DNA from 2 places in the Leifsonia sp. 10N434 genome. Region 2 is predicted to be linked to the other one. Evidence: predicted binding sites of a transcription regulator. Region 2 holds the regulator's gene; the other holds the start of a gene.
What was found. Region 2 encodes LexA, which represses DNA repair genes until DNA is damaged. Its sites were predicted from a motif close to TCGAACANNTGTTCGA; they were not measured.
Positions count from the first base shown of each region.

Region 1: a site for LexA is predicted at 1,946-1,961, ahead of AC1DB1_RS06785 (DUF6504 family protein). Genes of this name have one in related genera too.

Region 1 is NZ_JBFTHV010000002.1:235,163-245,507, reverse strand. It holds gene AC1DB1_RS06800 (hypothetical protein) at 1-194, opposite strand, end outside; gene AC1DB1_RS06795 (quinone oxidoreductase family protein) at 212-1,171, opposite strand; gene AC1DB1_RS06790 (TetR/AcrR family transcriptional regulator C-terminal domain-containing protein) at 1,252-1,863, shown strand; gene AC1DB1_RS06785 (DUF6504 family protein) at 1,980-2,270, shown strand; gene AC1DB1_RS06780 (DUF3097 domain-containing protein) at 2,410-3,246, shown strand; gene AC1DB1_RS06775 (cold-shock protein) at 3,427-3,630, shown strand; gene AC1DB1_RS06770 (NUDIX hydrolase) at 3,695-4,126, opposite strand; gene AC1DB1_RS06765 (hypothetical protein) at 4,285-5,013, shown strand; gene AC1DB1_RS06760 (DNA polymerase Y family protein) at 5,014-6,582, shown strand; gene AC1DB1_RS06755 (error-prone DNA polymerase) at 6,594-9,983, shown strand; gene AC1DB1_RS06750 (AMP nucleosidase) at 9,993-10,345, opposite strand, start outside.
Region 2 is NZ_JBFTHV010000008.1:53,788-64,132, reverse strand. It holds gene AC1DB1_RS17610 (SCO4848 family membrane protein) at 1-3, opposite strand, end outside; gene AC1DB1_RS17605 (LysR family transcriptional regulator) at 58-945, opposite strand; gene AC1DB1_RS17600 (MFS transporter) at 1,024-2,295, shown strand; gene AC1DB1_RS17595 (SseB family protein) at 2,323-3,210, opposite strand; gene priA (bifunctional 1-(5-phosphoribosyl)-5-((5-phosphoribosylamino)methylideneamino)imidazole-4-carboxamide isomerase/phosphoribosylanthranilate isomerase PriA) at 3,194-3,940, opposite strand; gene hisH (imidazole glycerol phosphate synthase subunit HisH) at 4,010-4,642, opposite strand; gene hisB (imidazoleglycerol-phosphate dehydratase HisB) at 4,639-5,241, opposite strand; gene AC1DB1_RS17575 (histidinol-phosphate transaminase) at 5,238-6,362, opposite strand; gene AC1DB1_RS17570 (LysM peptidoglycan-binding domain-containing protein) at 6,485-6,853, opposite strand; gene lexA (transcriptional repressor LexA) at 7,093-7,806, shown strand; gene AC1DB1_RS17560 (metallopeptidase family protein) at 7,899-8,249, opposite strand; gene metE (5-methyltetrahydropteroyltriglutamate--homocysteine S-methyltransferase) at 8,462-10,345, opposite strand, start outside.

The sequences.
Region 1 (10,345 bases), on a different contig from region 2:
TTCTGCCAGGAGATGAGGATACGCGGCGGGGTGTGGTGGCGCCGGCTGTTGTTCTGCAGGCGCGGACCCCGGTTGCCCTGACCGGCCCTCACCCGATTGCGATGCGGCTGATTGGCCGCGGGTGCGTCGCTGTGCGCCGGCACTCCGGGGACGCTGTGGGTGGCATCGTGCAGGGTGGATGCGAGGGTGTTCATGGGTTCTCCTGTCGGGATCAATCAGGGACGATGACGAGGCGGGTGCCCCGGAGATCGGTGCGGGTCCATGCCGACTCGATCTCACTGAGGGGCATGGTGGTGACGTCGATGGCGAGCTCGCCGCTGCGCAGCCAGTCGACGACCTGCTGGTAGGCGGCAGCCATACCGGAGGCCAGGTTGCGGGCGGCACCGTAGATCTCCAGGCCCGAGGTGCGCAGGGCGTCACCGGTGAGGCTGATCGCAGGGCCGGCGGACTCGCCGATCTGCACGAGGCGGGTGCGCTCTGGCATGGCGAAGCTGCCGGGGATCAGCGCGCGGGTCAGCAGCTCGGTGGGTCGACCCCAGAGGTAATCGATGACCACGTCGTACCCGTCGCCGGCGTGGTCCCGGAACGCCTGCACCAGTTCGGCGTCGTCGACGGCGGTGTTGATCACGGCGTCAGCGCCGAGCGCCGACAGCTGCCGGAGGGCCTCCTCGTCGCGTCCCGTGGCCACGATGCGTCCGGCGCCGAGGAGCCGCGCGATCTGAACGGCCAGTCGCCCGGCCACGCCGGTCGCGCCTTGCACCAGCACGGTCTCACCCGAGCTGAGACCGCCAGCGGTGCGCATGCTCATGGCGCTGATCGCGGAGGACAGCGCCGCCGCGATCGGCGCGCCGATCCCCTCCGGGATCGGCGCCGTGTGGGTGGCGGGCACCGCCGCATACTGCGCGAGCGTTCCGTACGGCGGCGTGACGCCGCCGAACCCGACGACGGTTCCGTCGGGCAGGCGGCCGATGCCGTCGAAGCACGGGATCGCCGGCAGCGCCGCCTGGAACGGCGCGGACGTGTAGTGGGTGCCGGCGACGATCGCGCGATCCACGTTCTCCACCGCGACCGCCTCGACGGTCACCAGCACCTGACCTTCTCCGACCTCAGGGTCGGGAAAGTCCTGGAAGCGCGGAACGGCTCCCGCGCGGTCCACGACTGCTGCCTTCACGGTCTTTCGCCTTCTCTCTTACAGTGTTAGAGCGCTAGGGTATTTCTAACACTGTAAGAGCGATCGTGCAAGGAGGGCTCATGGCGTTGGACCGGCAGCAGGTCGTCGACGAGGCCCTGAGTCTGCTCGACGACAAGGGTCTCGAATCCCTCAGTCTCCGCGCCCTCGCCGGCCGCCTCGGCGTGCAGGCGCCCACGCTCTACTGGCACATCGGCAGCAAGGCCGAACTCCTCGACGCCCTGGCCAACGCCATCATGGACGACGCCATCGCGGCGATCCCCGCACCCGGACCCGACGGCGAGTGGTCGGAATGGCTGCTGACCGCCCTGACCGAGCTGCGGAGGGCGATGCTCCGCCGCCGCGACGGCGCCCGGATCGTCTCCGGTGCCCGCCTTTCGTTGCGTCGCGCCGACTTCTCGGAGTCGGCCATGTCCACACTCGTCGACCACGGGATCGAGCTGCAGAGGGCGCGGCTCCTCGTGCTCGCCGGTGAGCGCCTCACGGTCGGCTACGTGCTCGAAGAGCAGGCGCCGACGGACGAATCGCAGCAGCCCCCCGATCTCGAGGAACTCCTCGGGCGATTCCCCGTCATGACCCGTGCCATCGGCGAGTACTTCCACGACGGTCGCACCTCGGACGACCTCTACCAGGACACCGCACGGCTCCTGCTTGGCCTTCCACCGCACGCCTGAGTCACCGGCATCTCGACGCTGCCTCGACCTTCGCGACGCCGGATCGCTATGCGCGCGACAGTGGTTGGATCTACACTCGGATTCGAACATACGTTCGAATCGACGAGGTGAGGACAATGGCGGAGATCGACGAGACCGTCGCGGTGTGGACGACGGAGGACGGCATCCCGACCCGATTGGTGTGGCGTGCGACCCGGTACCGCGTGAGCGACACCCCCACCGTCTGGGCCGACGTCTGCCGGTGGTGGCGCCCGTTCGGCGAGAACCGCTACGGCATCGGCGCACTCCCCCGCGAGATCGGCGGCTGGCGCTTCCAGGCCACCGACGACGACGGGCGTGCCCATGTCTTCGACGTAAAGCACGACGACGACCGGCGCACCTGGCAGCTGGTGCACATCTTCGACTGAGCGCGCGGTCCGGATGCCCGTCCCGTGCATGCTGGATGCGATTCCGCGCCCCGGATGCCGTTCTGCTCCGGATGCACAGCGGCCGCCGTCCGCCGCGTGCCTCCCCCGCCCGATCTGCGCGGCGGACTACTCTCACGGGGTGACGTACGACCGCTATGGATCCGATGTGCTGGCGACCGATTGGAAGAATGCCGACCGAAAGCCCGTGCCCTCCGTCGAAGCCGTCCGCGACCTCGTGGTCGAGGACGCCGCCAGCGGCTTCTGCGGCGCAGTGACCCGCATCGAGACCCAGACCGTCGAGCTCGAAGACTACTTCGGCAAGAAGCGCGTCTTCCCGCTCAGCGGCAGCTTCCTCATCGACGGCGAGCCGGTGACGCTGGTCGTCCCCAAGCAGAGCGGCGGCACCAGGGCGCGCACCGCATCCGGATCGTTCGCGGTCGACGACCAGCGTGCGCGGACCGCGCGCGCGAGCCGCATCTTCGTGGAGGGCAAGCACGACGCCGAACTCGTCGAGCGCGTGTGGGGCGACGACCTGCGCGTCGAAGGCGTCGTCGTCGAATACCTCGAGGGCGTCGACGACCTCGACGCGATCGTCCGCGAGTTCGCACCCGATCGCAGCCGCAGGATCGGCGTTCTGGTCGATCATCTCGTCCCGGGTTCGAAAGAGAGCAGAATCGCAGGAACCGTGGCGCGCGGGCCGTTCGGTGCCCATGTCATGGTGGTCGGGCATCCGTACATCGACATCTGGCAGGCGGTCAAACCGGAGCGCGTCGGGCTCCGGTCGTGGCCGGACATCCCCCGCTCGATCCCCTGGAAACATGGGATCTGCGAGGCGCTCGGTCTCCCCCATGAGACGCAGGCCGACGTCGCCAGAGCGTGGAAGCGCATCCTCGGAACGGTACGCAGTTACGCCGATCTCGAGCCGGAGCTGCTGGGCCGGGTCGAGCAGCTGATCGACTTCGTGACAGAGCCGTAACAACTCGAACGGGTGCCTTTTTGGCGTTTCTGCCACTAGGCTGGGGCATACGCCGTGTGTTTTGCATGTGTTGGAGCGGTACGATCCGGAACCGGAGCGTGGCCACCTTTTCAGGAGCAGGCTTACAACACTCGGCGAGGCCCCGACGTTCGGGGTCGAGAATTCGCTCCTGGAGGAGACATGGCAACAGGTACGGTCAAATGGTTCAACGCCGAAAAGGGCTTCGGCTTCATCGCTCCCGATGATGGTGGCGCTGACGTTTTCGCCCACTACTCGGCGATCACCTCGAGCGGCTACCGCTCGCTGGAAGAGAACCAGAAGGTCGAGTTCGAGGTAACCCAGGGCCCCAAGGGCCTGCAGGCGGAGAACATCCGCCCGCTCTAATCGTTGAGCTCGTGAGAAGGGGTCGGACCGTTCGCGGTCCGGCCCCTTCTTCTGTGCCCGGGGGCTACTGCCAGCCGAACTCCGTGTAGGTCTCGCCCTGCCCGATCGCCTCGATCGCGTGTCGGACGGCCGGCACCACGTCGTCGGGCAGCCGATCGACCCCGGCCCAGAGCAGCTCGGAGCATTTGTCCGGCTCGCCGATGGCCGGCCGGGCGTCACCGCGCTCGGCGGTGAAGAAGAAGTCGATGTAGGTCTCGCCGTCGGCGCGGCCGTGCTGCACGAGCGCCATGCGCACGTCGTCCGGAGCGAGCTCGACCAGGATCTCCTCGCGGGTCTCCCGCAGCAGCGCCTGGGTCGCCGACTCCCCCACCTCGATGTGGCCGGCCGGAACGGCGAGCTCCCCGTCGCGGTACCCGGTGCCCGCGCGGCGGAGCAGCAGGATGTCGTCGCCGTCGCGCAGGCAGAGATAGACGGCGGCCGGGTAGGTGGAGCGCATAGTCGATTGTCACACCGGGGGCGTATCGTTCGTCGTGTCCGCCTGGGTCCGTCGCCGGGCGGACCGGGTTCGGACCCGTTCAGGCGCGACACGCGCGGGGCGCTCTTTCGCAGCAGATTCCATTTGCGATCTTCGAACATATGTTCGAAAATTGATGTGTGTTCTCCACAGCAGCCGCCCTCGCCTCGCCGGTCTCCGACCGGTCGCAGGTGCATGAGCTGCAGTCGCGCATCCGGCAGATGCAGGCCACCAAGCTCGACGACAGGCGGCAGGAGACGCATCCGGCCCTCGCCTCGCTGCTGCCCGGCGGAGCGCTCAAATCGGGGGCGGCCTATTCGGTGCGCGGCTCCACCACGCTGGTGATGGCGCTGCTCGCCGGCCCGAGCGCGGCCGGCGCCTGGTGCGGAGTCGTCGGCATGCCCGACTTCGGCGCCGAGGCCGCTCGCCGGTTCGGCATCGATCTGGAGCGGCTCGTGCTGGTTCCGCATCCCGGCGAGAACTGGCTCACCGTGACGGCCGCGGTGGTCGACGTGCTGAGCGTCGTGGTGATCGTGCCGCCGGCACGAGCGAGAGACGGCGATGTCGCACGGCTCACCGCCCGGCTGCGGCAGCGCGAGTCCACCCTCATCGTGGTCGGCGACTGGCCCCAGGTCGAGGCGACCCTCACGGTGTCGCGCAGCGGGTGGGACGGCCTCGGCGACGGAACGGGCTATCTCGCGGCGCACCGGGTCACCGTGGAATCGGCGACCCGCGGTGGCCCAGGGTCCCTACGGCGAGCCGACCTGTGGCTGCCCGATCCGAGCGAGAGTTTCCGGGCCGTCTCGCCTGCGACCGTCACCGGGCTCTCCGCGGTGGATGACGTCCCGCATCTGGAGGCGGTGATCTGAGTGCCGGCCGTGACCAGAGCGATCGTGCTGTGGTGTCCGGACTGGCCGGTCACCGCGACCGTGCAGACCCTCGAGCTCCCCGCCACCGCCCCGCTCGCGCTCGTCGACCGCAACCTCGTGTTCGCCTGCTCGGCGGCGGCGCGCGCCGACGGGGTCAAGCGCGGCCTGCGCATCCGGGAAGCCCAGGCCCGCTGCACCCAGCTGCTGGTGCATCCGTACGATCCGGTGCTGGATGCGCGTGCCTTCGAGCCGGTGCTGGCCGCCATCGAAGAGATCACCCCCGGCGTGCAGGCGGTGCGTCCCGGTACCTGCGTGCTGCGTGCCCGCGGGCCGGCGCGGTATTACGGAGGCGAGCAGCAGGCGGCGGCCGAGCTGCTGCGCTGCCTCGAAGGACTCGGCATCCCCGACGCGCGCATCGGCATCGCCGACGGCCCGTTCGCAGCGGAGCAGGCGGCACGCAGCACCGGCCTCGATCGCGTACGGATCATCCCGCCCGGCGCCTCCCCCGACTTCCTGGCGCCGCTGCCGGTGTCGATGCTGGGCCAGGATGCGCTCACCCCGCTCCTGCACCGTCTCGGCATCCACCGGCTCGGTGACCTCGCCGCGCTCGATCCCACCGACGTGCGCGAGCGGTTCGGGGAACTGGGCGCACGCTGCCACACTCTGGCCAGCGGCCTCGACGGGGCGGCCGTCGTGCCCCGCACCCCGCCCAAGCAGCTCGACCGGGTCATCGAGTTCGAGCCGCCGCTCGACCGGGTCGATCAGGTGACCTTCGCCTTCCGCGGCACCGCCGAGACCTTCATCGCCGGCCTCACCAAGGCCGGACTGGTGTGCACGGCCCTCCGCATCGAGGTGACCGACGAGTCGGGCCGGGCGAGCGAACGCACGTGGCTGCATCCACGGCTCTTCTCCGCCGCCGACGTCGTCGACCGGGTGCGCTGGCAGTTGCAGGGCAGCGGGGCGGTCGACAGCGGACTCGGCTCCCCCATCATGAGCGTGCTCGTCGCCCCCGAGAGCGTCGACGACATCGGCCACCACGAAGACGGTCTGTGGGGCGGAGGCGCCGACGAGCGCATCCACCACGGGTTGTCCCGGGTGCAGAGCATGCTCGGTCACGACGCCGTGCTCACCGCGACGATCGGCGGCGGTCGAGCCCTGGCCGAGCGGCAGATCCTGGTGCCGTGGGGCGACCGCGCGGTCGGCGCGGCCCGCGCCGAGCAGCCCTGGCCGGGGAGCCTGCCGGCGCCCGCCCCGGCGACGGTGTTCGAGGTGGCGCGTCCGGTGGGCGTCTACTCCGCCGGCGGAGACCCGGTGACGGTGGATGAGCGGGGAACGGTCAGCGCGCCCATCCACCGCTTCTCGGCCGCCGGGTCGGCCCTGGATGCCCGCGAGGCGCGCAACGCCCGCGAGGTGACGGCGTGGGCGGGTCCGTGGCCGGTGCGCGAACGCTGGTGGGACCCGGAGCACGCGCGCACGGTGCAGCGCTTCCAGGTGGTCGATGCCGACGGCACGGCTTGGCTGCTGGTGCTCGGTGACGAGGGCTGGCGGGCGGAGGCGCGGTATGACTAGGGAGCGCAGCGATGGGCTGGAATAACCCCCCGATCCCGTGGGCCGAGTTCGAGAGGCGGCTGTCGGGCACCCGGCGAACCGGCGAACAGGTCGATGAGCGGCCGTCGTCGCGCAAGCGTGCCCCGTACATCCCGCCGCCCGTCGTGCCCGATGAGCCCGACGACGGCCACGTGCCATACGCCGAGCTGCACGCGCACTCCAACTTCAGCTTCCTCGACGGCGCCAGCTCGCCGGAGGAGCTGCTCGAGGAGGCCACCCGGCTGCGCCTGCACGGTCTCGCCATGACCGACCACGACGGGCTCTACGGGGTCGTGCACCTCGCCGAGGCCGCCGAGGCCTACGACCGCGTGAAGACGGTGTTCGGCGCCGAGCTCTCGCTCGAGCTCAGCAAGCCGCAGAACGGTGAGGCCGATCCCGAGGGCAGCCATCTGGTCGTGCTCGCCCGGCAGCAGGCCGGCTACCACGCGCTCGCCGCCGCCCTCACCGCCGCCCAGCTCGCCGGACAGGAGAAGGGTCGACCGCTCTACGACCTGGCCGACCTCTCCGACCGTTCCGGCGGGGACTGGGCCGTGCTCACCGGCTGCCGCAAAGGCGATGTGCGACGGGCGCTGGCCTCCGACGGCGAACGGGCGGCCGAGCGCGAGGTGGCGCGCCTGGCCGAACTGTTCGGGCGCGACAACGTGCTCGTCGAACTCACCGACCAGGGCAATCCGCGCGACACCACCGACAACGACGCACTCGCCCGCATCGCCGAGCGGCTCCGCATGCCCGTGATCGCCACCAACAACGTGCACTACGCCTCGCCGGCCCAGCATCCGCTCGCGTCCGCGCTGGCGGCCGTGCGGTCCCGGCGCAGCCTCGACGAGCTCGACGGATGGCTCCCCGCGGCGAACACCGCCCACCTGCGCAGCGGCCGCGAGATGGCGGCCCGGTTCGCCCGCTACCCAGGCGCGGTGGAACGCACCGTCGAGATCGCCGACGACCTCGCGTTCCGGCTGCGTAGTGCCCGGCCCAACCTCCCCGCCCAGGAGGTGCCGGAGGGGCACACCCCGATGAGCTGGCTGCGGGAGCTCACCTGGCAGGGCGCCGCCGAGCGGTACCGGCACATCGACGAGGCCAAGCGGGAGCGCATCCAGCGGGAGCTCGACGTGATCGAGGCCAAGAACTTCCCTGGCTACTTCCTGATCGTGTACGACATCGTCCGATTCGCGCGCAGCCAGGGCATCCTCTGCCAGGGGCGCGGGTCGGCGGCCAACTCGGCGGTCTGTTATCTGCTGGGCATCACGGCAGTCGACTCCATCAAGTACGACCTGCCGTTCGAGCGGTTCCTCTCCAGCATGCGCGAGGAGGAGCCCGACATCGACGTCGATTTCGACTCCGACCGGCGCGAGGAGGTCATCCAGTACGTCTACCGTCGCTACGGCCGCCTCAACGCCGCCCAGGTGGCCAACGTCATCACCTACCGCCCCAAGAACGCGGTGCGCGACATGGCGAAGGCCCTCGGCTACAGCCCCGGCCAGCAAGACGGCTGGTCGAAGCAGATCGACTCCTGGGGATCGATCCAGCCGACGGCCGACCACGACATCCCGGATGAAGTGGTCGACCTGGCACAGCAGGTGCTCAAGTTCCCGAGACACCTCGGCATCCACTCCGGCGGCATGGTGCTCACCGACCGCCCGGTCGGCGAGGTGTGCCCGATCGAGCACGCCCGCATGGAGAACCGCACCGTGCTGCAGTGGGACAAAGACGACTGCGCCTGGATGGGGCTGGTCAAGTTCGACCTGCTCGGGCTCGGGATGCTCAGCGCGCTCGACTACTCGATGAAGACGATCGCGTCGGCGCTCGGCGAGGAGTGGACGCTCGACAGCATCCCGAAAGAAGAGCAGGGCGTGTACGACATGCTCTGCCGAGCCGACTCGATCGGCGTGTTCCAGGTGGAGAGCCGGGCGCAGATCGGCACGCTGCCGCGCCTGCAGCCGCGATCGTTCTACGACCTGGTGATCGAGATCGCGCTCATCCGGCCCGGTCCCATCCAGGGCGGCGCCGTGCATCCGTACATCCGGCGCAAGCTCGGGCAGGAGAAGGTGACCTACCTGCATCCGAAGCTGGAGCCCGTGCTGGAGCGCACGATGGGTGTCCCGCTGTTCCAGGAGCAGCTGATGCAGATGGCGGTCGCGGTCGGCGACTGCACCGCAGAAGACGCGGACCTGCTGCGCCGGGCGATGGGATCCAAGCGCGGGCAGGAGAAGATCGGCACCCTGCGCGAAAAGCTCTACACCGGCATGGCGAACAACGGGATCACCGGCGACGACGCCGACGCGATCTACGCCAAGATCGAGGCGTTCGCCAACTTCGGGTTCGCCGAGAGCCACGCCATCAGTTTCGCCCTGCTCGTCTACGTGAGCTCCTGGATGAAACTGCACTACCCCGGCGCCTTCCTCGCCGCGCTGCTGCGGGCGCAGCCGATGGGGTTCTACTCGCCGCGCACGCTGACGGCCGACGCCCGACGGCACGGTGTGGTGGTGCATCGTCCCGACATCCAGCTCTCCGAGGTGTTCCCGGTGCTCGAACCGCTCGACGAGGCGCACCGCGAGCCCACCGGCGACGACCCGTGCCTGCAGACCGACCAGCCCGAGATCGGGCCCTTCCGGCGCGCGATCCCGCTCGACTACGCCCGGCATCGCCGTGACGCCGGACATGCCGTGCGCCTCGGGCTCGCCGGTGTCACGTCGATCGGCGAGAAGCTGGCGGCCCGCATCGTGGCCGAGCGGGCATCCGGTGGTCCGTACACCGACCTCGGCGACCTGTCCCGCCGCGTCGGGCTGAATGTCGCCCAGCTGGAGGCCCTGGCCGCCGCCGGCGCCTTCGAGAGCATGGACCTCAGCCGGCGTCAGGCCATCTGGGGCGCCGGCAATGCAGCACAGGAGAAGCCGGAGTACCTCAGCGGCACCAGCATCACGGTGCAGCCGCCGCTGCTGCCGATGCTCACGCCGGCCGAGCAGCTCGCGAGCGACCTGTGGGCGACCGGCATCTCGACCGACGACCACCCGATCGGCTTCCTGCGCTCGGAGCTGGCCGGTCGCGGCGTGCTGAGCGCCGAGCAGCTGCCGTTCGCCGAATCCGGCCGGCGCGTCGAGGTCGGCGGTGTGGTCACGCACCGCCAGCGTCCGGCGACCGCCGCCGGGGTGACCTTCCTCAACCTCGAAGACGAGACCGGCCTGGTCAACGTGATCTGCCCGGTGGGGGTCTGGAACCGCTACCGCCGCGTCGCCAGGGAGGCGCCGGCCATGGTCATCCGGGGCATGCTGGAGCGCTCGGAGGAGGGCGTGATCAACGTGATCGCCGATCGCCTCGAGACGCTCGGGGTCGGGATGCGCACAACCTCCCGGGACTTCCGCTGACGAACGCGGCTAGGCGTTGCCCGACTTCTCCTCGTCCTCGAAGCGGAGGTGGCGCACGCTGCGGCCGTTGCGGCGCACGAGCTTCAGCGCCTCCACCCCGATCCGAATGTGCCGGTCCACGAACTCCGCGGTGACGCTGCGGTCGCTCGCCTCCGTCTTCACGCCTTCCGGCACCATCGGCTGGTCGGACACCAGGAGCAGGGCACCGCACGGGATCCGGTTGGCGAAGCCGGCGGCGAAGATCGTCGCGGTCTCCATGTCGACGGCCATGCACCGGGTGCGCCGCAGGTAGGTCTTGAACGCGTCGTCATGCTCCCAGACACGGCGGTTGGTCGTATAGACCGTGCCCGTCCAGTAGTCGA
Region 2 (10,345 bases):
CATGGTTCCTCCAGCCTACGAGACCGCCGGACGGAGCCGCGCGTCGCGCCCGGGCGCTCAGCCGACGACGGACGGCTGTGCGAACCGCTCGGCGAGCAACCGGAGCAGGGCAGCAGAGGCGGCGCTCGGCCGCGGGCGCGAGACGGCGCTGAGCATCCACTCGATGTGTTCCGTCAGCGGCCTGGTCACGGCGCCGTCGGCCGGAATCACCGTGAGCGCCGGGAGCACCGCCACGCCGAGGCGGGCCGCGACGAACCGTGGGATCTCCCCCAGGTCGGACACCTCGGTCGAGATGCGGCGGGTGAGGCCGCGCTCGTCGAGTGCGCGGTCGAGCGTGACGCGATTGCCGAAGCCCGCCCGCGCGTCGATGAACGGCTCGTCGGCGAGTGCGGCGAGCGAGACGGCCTGCCTCCCGGCGAGCGGGTGGTCCTCGGCGAGCACGGCCACGAAGGGCGACACAGCGAGCTCCTGATGCAGCAGCCCGGGTGCGCGCCCAGGTAGGCCCATAAACGCGACGTCGACGTTGCCGAGGCGCACGTCCTTCGCCAGCCCTGTCGAGCCGCTCGGCGACGGCCCGAGCAGGAGGTCTACCAGTGGGTGCCGGGCGTGGAACTCGCCCATGATGCCCGGCAGGTCGATCGTCGTCAGGTTGGTGAAGATGCCGACCCGCACCTGCCCCCGCAACCCGCCCGTGGTGTCGGCGAGCTCGTGCAGGCGCTCCCCCGCGCGCAGCGTCTCCCGGGCGGCGTCGATCACACGCCGGCCGAGCACGGTCAGTCGCACGCCGTGCGGGTCGCGGTCGAAGAGCGCGCCGCCGAGCTCCCGCTCCAGCGACCTGATACCCGCCGACACCGTCGACTGCGCAGCGAACACGCGCGAGGCCGCGCGTGTGAAGTTGAGTTCGTCGGCGACGGCGAGGAAGTACTCGAGCTGGCGGAGTTCCATGTGGCAATCGTAAACTCCGATTGTCAGCATCGCTGATATCCGTTGGATACGATCATCGGTCGAGCGCATCATCAAAGCATGACGACCACGGCCCCCACTCGCACCACCCGCGCTTCCAGCACCACCAGCGCCACCGCATCCCGTTCCCGTCGATCCGCGTGGCGCCTGCGCCACGGCACCGGCTTCTGGGTGATCGCCGCGGCGTTCCTCGCGGTGATGGCGTTCTCGACCCTGCCCACTCCGCTCTACGCGCTCTACCAGCAGCGCGACGGCTTCCCGACCTGGGTCGTGACCGTCATCTTCGCCGCCTACGCCGTCGGCGTGATCGCCAGCCTGTTCCTCATCGGGCACATCAGCGACTGGGCAGGGCGGCGTCGCATGGTGCTGGTCGCCATCGTGCTCGAGATCGTCGCCGCGGTGCTGTTCGTGTTCTGGAACGACGTCAGCGGGCTGCTCGTCGCCCGGGTGATCTCCGGAGTCGGCGTCGGTGCGCTCACGGCCAGCGCCACGGCCCACCTCAGCGAACTGCGGTCCGTCGCCCGGCCGGACGAGGGCCCGCGCCTGTCCGGCACCGTGTCGACCGCCGTCAACACCGGCGGTCTCGCGCTCGGCCCGCTGATCGCGGGCGCCCTCGCCCAGTTCCTGCCGCAGCCGCTGCTGCTGCCGTACGTGGTGTTCCTGGTCATCCTGGCGATCGCCGCCGTCGCTGTCGCGCTCGTTCCGGAGACGGTCGAGCGGGCCGAGGAGCGACCCGCCTACCGCCCGCAGCGCGTCTCGCTTCCGGCCGGCTCACGCAGTGCGTTCTCGGCCGCAGCGATCGCCGCCTTCGCCGGCTTCGCGGTGTTCGGGCTGTTCACGTCGCTCGCGCCCAGCGTGCTCGCCGGGACGCTGCATGAGACGTCGCGGCTGATGGCCGGGGTCGTTCCGTTCTCGGTGTTCGCGGCGTCGGCCGTCTCGCAGATCGTGCTGGCGCGTGCGACGGCGCGCACCCAGCTCGTCCTGGCGCTCGCGTTGCTTGTCGCCGGACTCGCCGGACTGGCGATCGGTGTGCTCACGGCGGGCCTGGTCGTGTTCGTGATCAGCGGCGTGCTCGCGGGTGCGGGCGTCGGACTTCTCTTCCGGTCGGCGATCGGCGTCGCCGCGTCGCTCGCTGCACCCGATCGCCGGGGCGAGGTGCTGGCCGCGATCTTCCTGATCGCCTACATCGGCCTCGCCGTGCCGGTGCTGCTCGTCGGCGTCGCGCTGATCTTCTGGCCGCTGGTGCCCGTGCTCGTCGTGTTCGTGATCGTGGTGGGCGCACTCAGCCTGTTCGCCGGTCTCCGGATGCTCGGCCGCACCGTCCGCGCCTGACGACGACTGACGACGCGTCACCAGCCGTCAGTCCGCGGCCACCAGCTGCACGCGCAGCGAGTCGACGCGCGTGGCGATGACGTCGTCGGCCGCCCACCGCTGCGCCAGCCGGCTCAGCACGGCGTCGAGCTCCTCGCGGGTCAGCCCAGCGCCGAGTTCGAGCCGGACGACCAGTTCTTCGCCGCGCAGGCGGGACGACGGGTCGCCCGCGAGCAGGGCGATGTCGTGCACCCCGAGCTCCGAGCCGATCGAATCGACGAAAGCCGAGAACACCTCGGGATCGCGAAAGCTCGGGACCCACGGAAGGCTCTGCGCGATCGCCCACAGCGCCGGGCGCCGGATCACGAACTCGGTCTCCGAGGTCGGGTCGAGCACCACGAGCTCGGTGTCCTCGCCGGCCGCGGCGAGGGCGACTCGTGCGCCGTCGGCGGGCACGGGCCGTGCGAGCGGATTCCAGGCCTGCATCGCGGTCACCGACGAGAAGACCGGAAGCACCGTGCGGCCATCCGGCCCGGCGACGGTGACGATCGACAGCTCCTGCGATTTGTCGACGAGGTGACCGGCGTCGGTGGTGCCGCTCTCACCGAGTTCGGCGACCAGCGGGATGAGCAGGCGCGACGTCCGCACCGCGTCGACGACGGCCTCCGGGCCGGCCTCTCCCGCCCGGAACGCCGCGAGCGCCCCGAGCAGCGCCGGCGGTGCGCTGCCGTCGTCGTCTCCGAAGGCGTTGTCGTCGAATCGGCGACCGTCCCACGGCTGACCCGCAGAATCCGTGTCGTTCGCCGCCGCGGCGGCGAGCTGCGCGGCGAAACCGCTCAGGCGCGCTGCGCCCTCCTCGCTCGGCGACGGCCCGGACGTGCCGTCGTGCCGTGCACGACGGTCCGCCTGGTCTCCGTCGTCAGTCTCCCGCGACATCCAGCGCCTCGGGCAGGGTGAACGCACCCGCATACAGGGCCTTGCCCACGATCGCGCCCTCGAGACCGAGGGGCACGAGCTCACGCAGCGCGGCGATGTCGTCGAGGCTGGAGATACCACCCGACGCGACGACCGGACGCTCGGTGCGCTCCATCACGTCGCGCAGCAGGTCGAGGTTCGGGCCGCGCAGGGTGCCGTCCTTGGTGACGTCGGTCACCACGTAGCGCGCGCATCCGGCCTCTTCGAGGCGCTCGAGCACGCTCCAGAGGTCGCCGCCGTCCTGGGTCCAGCCGCGCGCGGCGAGGGTGGTGCCGCGCACATCCAGCCCGACCGCGATGGCCTCGCCGTACTGTCCGATCACGTTGGCGGCCCACTCGGGGTTCTCCAGCGCCGCGGTGCCGAGGTTGATGCGCTTGGCGCCGATCTCCAGCGCCGACTCCAGCGAGGCGTCGTCGCGGATGCCGCCGGAGAGCTCGACGTTGACGCCGCGCACCTGACGGATGACCTTCTTGAGCAGCGCGTGGTTGTCGCCACGGCCGAACGCGGCGTCGAGGTCGACCAGGTGGATCCATTCGGCACCCTGATCCGCCCAGTCGGCGGCGGCGTCGATCGGGTCGCCGTAGCTGGTCTCGGAGCCGGCCTCGCCTTGCGTCAGGCGCACGGCCTTGCCGTCGGCGACGTCGACCGCCGGCAGCAGGACGAGCCGTGGCGTGCTGGTGAATTCACTCATGATCTTCCTCGGGGTTACGACTGCGCGCCGTCGGCGGCAGAGACAGGCGATGGGTGCGACCGCACTCGGTCAGAGCGAGCCGATCCAATTGCGGAGGAGCTGGATGCCGGCGTGGCCGGACTTCTCCGGGTGGAACTGGGTGGCGCTCAGCGGACCGTTCTCGACGGCGGCGATGAACCGCCCCCCGTGCTGCGACCAGGTGACGTGCGGCTGCGGGAACGGCGCTGTGACATCCAGCGTCCAGTGCTGAGCGGCGTAGGAGTGCACGAAGTAGAAGCGCTCGTCGCGGATGCCGTCGAACAGCACCGAGTCGGCGGGGGCGTCGACGGTGTTCCAGCCCATGTGCGGGAGCACCTCGGCATCGAGCCGGTCGATCTCGCCCGGCCATTCGCCGAGGCCCTCGGCATCGCTGCCGCGCTCGAGTCCGCGGTCGAACAGCACTTGCATCCCGACGCAGATGCCGAGCACGGGGCGACCGCCGGCGAGCCGGCGGTCGATGACCTCGTCGCCGTGGGAGGCGCGCAGGGCGTCGATGACGGCACGGAACGCACCGACGCCGGGGACCACGAGGCCGTCGGCGTCGCGTGCACGGGAGCGGTCGCCGGTCAGCTCGACGTTCGCCCCTGCCGCCTCGAGTGCCTTGGCGGCGGAGTGGACGTTGCCCGACCCGTAGTCGAAGACGACGACATCAGGACGGCTCACAGGGCTCCCTTGGTCGACGGGATGCCCGTGATGAGCGGATCCAGTGCCTTGGCCTGGCGGAACGCGCGCGCGAACGCCTTGAACTCTGCCTCAGCGATGTGGTGCGGGTCGCGCCCGCCGACGACCGTGATGTGCGTGGTGATGGCGGCGTTGAAGGTGATCGCCTCGAACACGTGACGCAGCATGGAGCCGGTGAAGTGACCGCCGATCAGGTGGAATTCGAAGCCGGCCGGCTCTCCCGAGTGCACCAGGTACGGACGCCCTGAGATGTCCACGACGGCCTGCACCAGCGCCTCGTCGAGCGGCACCAGGGCGTCGCCGTAGCGCGAGATGCCGCGCTTGTCGCCGAGTGCCGCCTTGATCGCCTGACCGAGCACAATGCCGATGTCTTCGACGGTGTGGTGCACGTCGATCTCGGTGTCGCCGTTCGCCCGCACCCGCAGGTCGGTCAGCGAGTGCTTCGCGAACGCCGTGAGCAGGTGGTCGAAGAACGGGACGGAGGTCTCGATGTCCGATGCGCCGCTGCCGTCGAGGTCGAGGCTCAGCTCGATGCTCGACTCGCTGGTCTCGCGCTGCAGGGTGGCCGTGCGATTGGTCATGACTCCGAGCCTACCGGGGAGGCCGCAGAGGACTGGGCTCCGTCTGGACGCTCCAGCGACGCGAGCGCGGCGAGGAATGCCGTGGTCTCTGCCTCGGTCCCCGCGGTGACCCGGAGGTGCCCCGGAATGCCGACATCCCGGATCAGCACGCCCTGCTCGAGGAGCGCCTCGAAGGTGGCGTGCGGGTCGGCCACTCCCCCGAACAGCACGAAGTTGCTGCCGCTGCGGTGCGGACGGTAGCCGAGCCCCGCGAGCTCGCGGACGAGGCGGTCCCGCTGCACGCGGATCTCGCCCACCATCCCGAGCATCTCGTCCGAGTGCGCCAGCGCTCCGACGGCCGCCGCCTGGGTGAGCGCGGAGAGGTGGTACGGCAGTCGCACGAGGCGAAGCGCGTCGACGGCGGCAGGGTCCGCCGCGAGGTAGCCGACACGGGCGCCGGCGAACGCGAACGCCTTGCTCATCGTGCGGGAGACGAGGAGGCGGGGGCGTCCGGGCAGCAGGGTGAGCGCGGACGGCTCGCCCTCTGGCATGAACTCGGCATACGCCTCGTCCACGACCACCATGCCGCGGGCGGCGTCGTAGGCCGCCGCGATCGTCTCCAGCGAGAGTGGAGTGCCGGTGGGGTTGTTCGGCGCGCAGAGGATGACGATATCGGGGTCGAGTCGGGCGATCTCCGCGACGGCGGTCTCGGGAGACAGCTCGAATTCGGCGTCACGCGCGCCGGCGAGCCACACCGTGCCGGTCCCCGCGGCGAGCAGCGGGTACATCGTGTAGGTCGGCGTGAAGCCGAGCAGGCTGCGGCCCGGGCCACCGAAGGCCTGCAGGATCTGCTGGATCACCTCGTTCGATCCGTTCGCCGCCCAGATGTTCTCCGGCGTCAGACCGTGACCGAGGTAGCGGGCCAGGCTTTCGCGCAGCTCGGTGAACTCGCGATCCGGGTAGCGGTTGACGCCGCCGATCGCGGTCGCGACGCGAGCCACGATGTCCGCCGCCACGTCATCCGGAACCGGATGCGTGTTCTCGTTCACGTTCAGCGCCACAGGAACGACTTTCTGTGGAGCGCCATACGGGGTCTTGCCCCGCAAATCATCGCGAATCGGCAGATCAGAGAGGGAAGTCACCCCTCAATGGTAGTTCCGCCTACAGGATGGTTACGTCGTCTTGCTGCTGCCCACCTGAGCTCGCCACTTCGACCCGAAGGTCACGACGAGCCACCCGGAGTTCCGTGCGCGGCACCCGAAGGTCAGTGCGAGTACTGCGTCGGGATGGCGATGCGCTGGCCGGGCGAGACCACAGCCGAGTCGAGCTGGTTGAGCGAGACGATGTCGGCGATGACGTCGCGCGGGTCGGCACCCGGCGCCACCTTCTCGGCGATGCTCCAGAGGGACTGACCGGACTGCACGGTGACCTGCTGGAACGTCACGTGCGTCTGATCGCCTGTGGCCACCGCGCCGCCGCTGTTGAGCGCGAAAAGCAGGGCTCCGATGACGAGCGGGACGGACGCGAGGGTCGTGAGGACTGCGCGCCCGCGTCGGGTGAGGCGGAGGCGGGTGCGGGCTCCCGCCGGCATGTCGAAACTCGACGGCGTCATGGTGACTGCTGCTGTGCTCACGGTCGTGACCTCCTAAGATTCCGCACCCGGCGCTTGGCCGGCAGACCGGATGCGAAGCTGTGTTCCGAATATATCTTCGAATGTTCGAAACCTCAAGCGCGATATCGCGGCTGATTTTCACACGAATATCGAGACACACTCGAACACATGTTTGTTTTGCCGCTGCATCGTGGATACAGTTTCGATTGTCTGGAGTTCACTCAACCAGGCACCACCGACATTCGGGCGGGCCGGATGCGATGGCGGGTCACGAAGGGACGACTGTGTCGAACGACAACCAGGCAGGACGCGAGCGCGGCGGCACGCGCCGGCGCAAGAACCTGAGCGAGAAACAGCTCGCCATCCTCGACGTGATCGGCCGTTCCGTGAGCCAGCGGGGCTATCCGCCGAGCATGCGCGAGATCGGCGACGCGGTCGGCCTCTCCTCCCTCTCCAGCGTGACCCACCAGCTCAACCAGCTCGAGCTGAGCGGCTACCTGCGCCGCGACCCGAACCGCCCCCGCGCCCTCGAGATCCTCATCGACCTCCCGTCCTCATCATCCGAGTCCGTCGACTTCGAGAACCAGACGCCCGTCGGCGACGCCGCCATGGTCCCTCTCGTCGGCCGCATCGCCGCCGGCGTGCCGATCACCGCCGAGCAGCAGGTCGAAGAGGTGTTCCCCCTCCCCCGCCAGCTCGTGGGCAACGGCGAACTCTTCATGCTGAAGGTCGTCGGAGAATCGATGATCGACGCGGCGATCTGCGACGGCGACTGGGTCGTGGTCCGCACCCAGAAGACGGCGGAGAACGGCGACATCGTCGCGGCCATGCTCGACGAAGAGGCGACGGTCAAGGTCTTCCGTCAGCGCGACGGCCACACGTGGCTCCTCCCGCGCAACTCGAACTTCGAGCCGATCCTCGGCGACTACGCCGAGGTGCTCGGCAAGGTCGTGGCGGTGCTGCGCGCCGTCTGACGCCACCGCGCGCCGCCTGACGCCCGCGGGTCGTGCGCTAACGCACGACCGACGAGGGCGGTGCCGCGCTTCCGCACGACCGGCGCGCCCGGTCACGCCCAGCCGAGCTCCCGCAGCCGGGCGTCGTCCAGCCCGAAGTAGTGCCCGATCTCGTGCACGAGGGTGACCCGCACGCGTGCGCGCAGCTCGGTCAGGTCTGCGCTGTTCGCAGCGAGGTTGTTCTTGTAGAGCGTGATCCGATCCGGCAGCTCCCCGAACCCGTAGACGCCGCGACGGGTGAGCGGATGACCGCTGTACAGGCCGTACAGGCGCGGCCGCGCATCCGGTGGCTGGTTCTCGATCAGCACGGCGACGTTCTCGAGCGGTCCGACCATGTCCTCCGGCAGCGCGTCGAAGACATCGCCGACCATCGCTTCGAAGTCCGCGTCCGAGATCTCGACCATGCCGCCATTCTCCTCGGCCACGAGGCTGCGCGGCCGCCGTCCCGCCGTCCCGCCGTTCCGCCGGTCCGCAATTCCGGATGCCGGAGTCGACACGCTGCCCGAACGCGCACAACTCCGGAACTCCGACCCAATGGCGGGCCGAGGTTCCGGAGTTGTGTAGCGAGCTGAGCTGCAGCGAGCTGAGCTCTACCGAGCTGAGACCGGCGACCCGCCTAGGCGGGCACGCCCGCCTTCTCGCGCACGGCCCGCGTCGCCGTCAAGATGTTCGTGAGCGACGCCACGGTCTCGTCGTAGCCGCGGGTCTTGAGGCCGCAGTCCGGGTTCACCCAGAGCTGGCGTCCCGGGATCGCGCTCAGCGCGGTCTCGAGCAGCTCGGTGACCTCGGCCACGCTCGGAACACGCGGCGAGTGGATGTCGTAGACGCCCGGGCCGATCCCGTGCTCGAAGCCCGAGGTCTGGATGTCGTGCACGACCTCCATGCGCGACCGCGCCGCCTCGATGCTCGTCACGTCGGCGTCGAGGTTGCGGATGGCGTCGATGACGACCCCGAACTCCGAGTAGCAGAGGTGGGTGTGGATCTGCGTCTCGTCGCGCACCCCGGCGGTCGCGAGCCGGAACGACCCGACCGACCAGTCGAGGTAGTCCGCGTGGTCCTTCTTCTTCAGCGGGAGCAGCTCGCGCAGTGCCGGCTCGTCGACCTGCACGATCCGGATGCCCGCCGACTCCAGGTCCGCGATCTCGTCGCGCAGGGCGAGCGCGACCTGGCGGGCGGTGTCGCCCAGCGCCTGGTCGTCGCGCACGAACGACCAGGCGAGGATCGTGACCGGTCCGGTCAACATCCCCTTGACCGGCTTGGCCGTGAGGGTCTGCGTGTAGGTCGACCATTCGACCGTGATCGGCTTCGGCCGCGACACGTCGCCCCACAGGATCGACGGACGCGTGCAGCGGCTGCCGTACGACTGCACCCAGCCGTTCTGCGTCACCGCGAAGCCGTCGAGGTTCTCGGCGAAGTACTGCACCATGTCGTTGCGCTCGGGCTCGCCGTGCACGATGACGTCGATGCCGATCTCCTCCTGCAGGTCGACGACGCGCTTGATCTCGGCCTGCATCCGGCCGAGGTACTCGGCCTCGGAGATGAGACCCTTCGCGAGCTGTGCGCGGGCACGGCGGATGTCGCCGGTCTGCGGGAACGAGCCGATGGTCGTGGTGGGAAGGAACGGGAGGCCGAGCGCAGCATCCTGCGCCGCGAGCCGGTCGGCGTAGTCGCCGCGCGAGAAGTCGCTCTCGGTCAGTGCCGCCGTACGCGCACGCACCGCGGCATCGCGCACACCGGGCGCGGCCGCGCGGTCGGCCAGAGCGGCGGACGCGGCGTTCAGCTCGTCCTGGATCGACTCATGCCCGTCGAGCAGCCCGGTGGCCAGCGTCGCCACCTGAGCCACCTTCTGGTCGGCGAATGCGAGCCAGCTCTTCAGCTGCGCCGGGAGCGCCTGCTCGTCCTCGACGTCGTGCGGCACGTGCAGCAGCGACGTTGACGTCGACACCGCGACCTCAGGGCTGAGCGAGAGCAGCTCGGTCAGGCGGCCGAACGCCGCCTCGAGGTCGCCGCGCCAGATGTTGTGGCCGTCGATCACGCCGCCGACCAGCGTCTTGCCCGCGAGACCGGATGCCGTGGCCGCGTCGAGTCCGGAGGGAACCTCTCCACGAACCAGGTCGAGCGACAGCGCCTCGACCGGCGAGGCGGCGAGCACGGGCAGCGCGTCGCCGAGGCTGCCGTACGGCGCCGCGACGAAAAGCCCGGGGCGTCCCGCGACCGCGCCGAGTGCGCGGTACGCCTCGGCCACGGCGGTGAGCACGGCGGCGCGGTCGTCCTCGATGCTTTCGCTCACGAGCGCCGGCTCGTCGAGCTGCACCCACGGCGCCCCCGCCGCGGCCAGACGCTCGAGCAGCTCGGCGTAGACCGGAAGCAGCTCGCTCAGGCGGGAGAGCGGACGGAAGCCCTCCGGCGCCGCGTCGCTCGCCTTGCTGAGCAGGAGGAAGGTTACCGGGCCGACGATGACGGGACGCGTCACGAAGCCGGCAGCGGCGGCCTCCTCGAA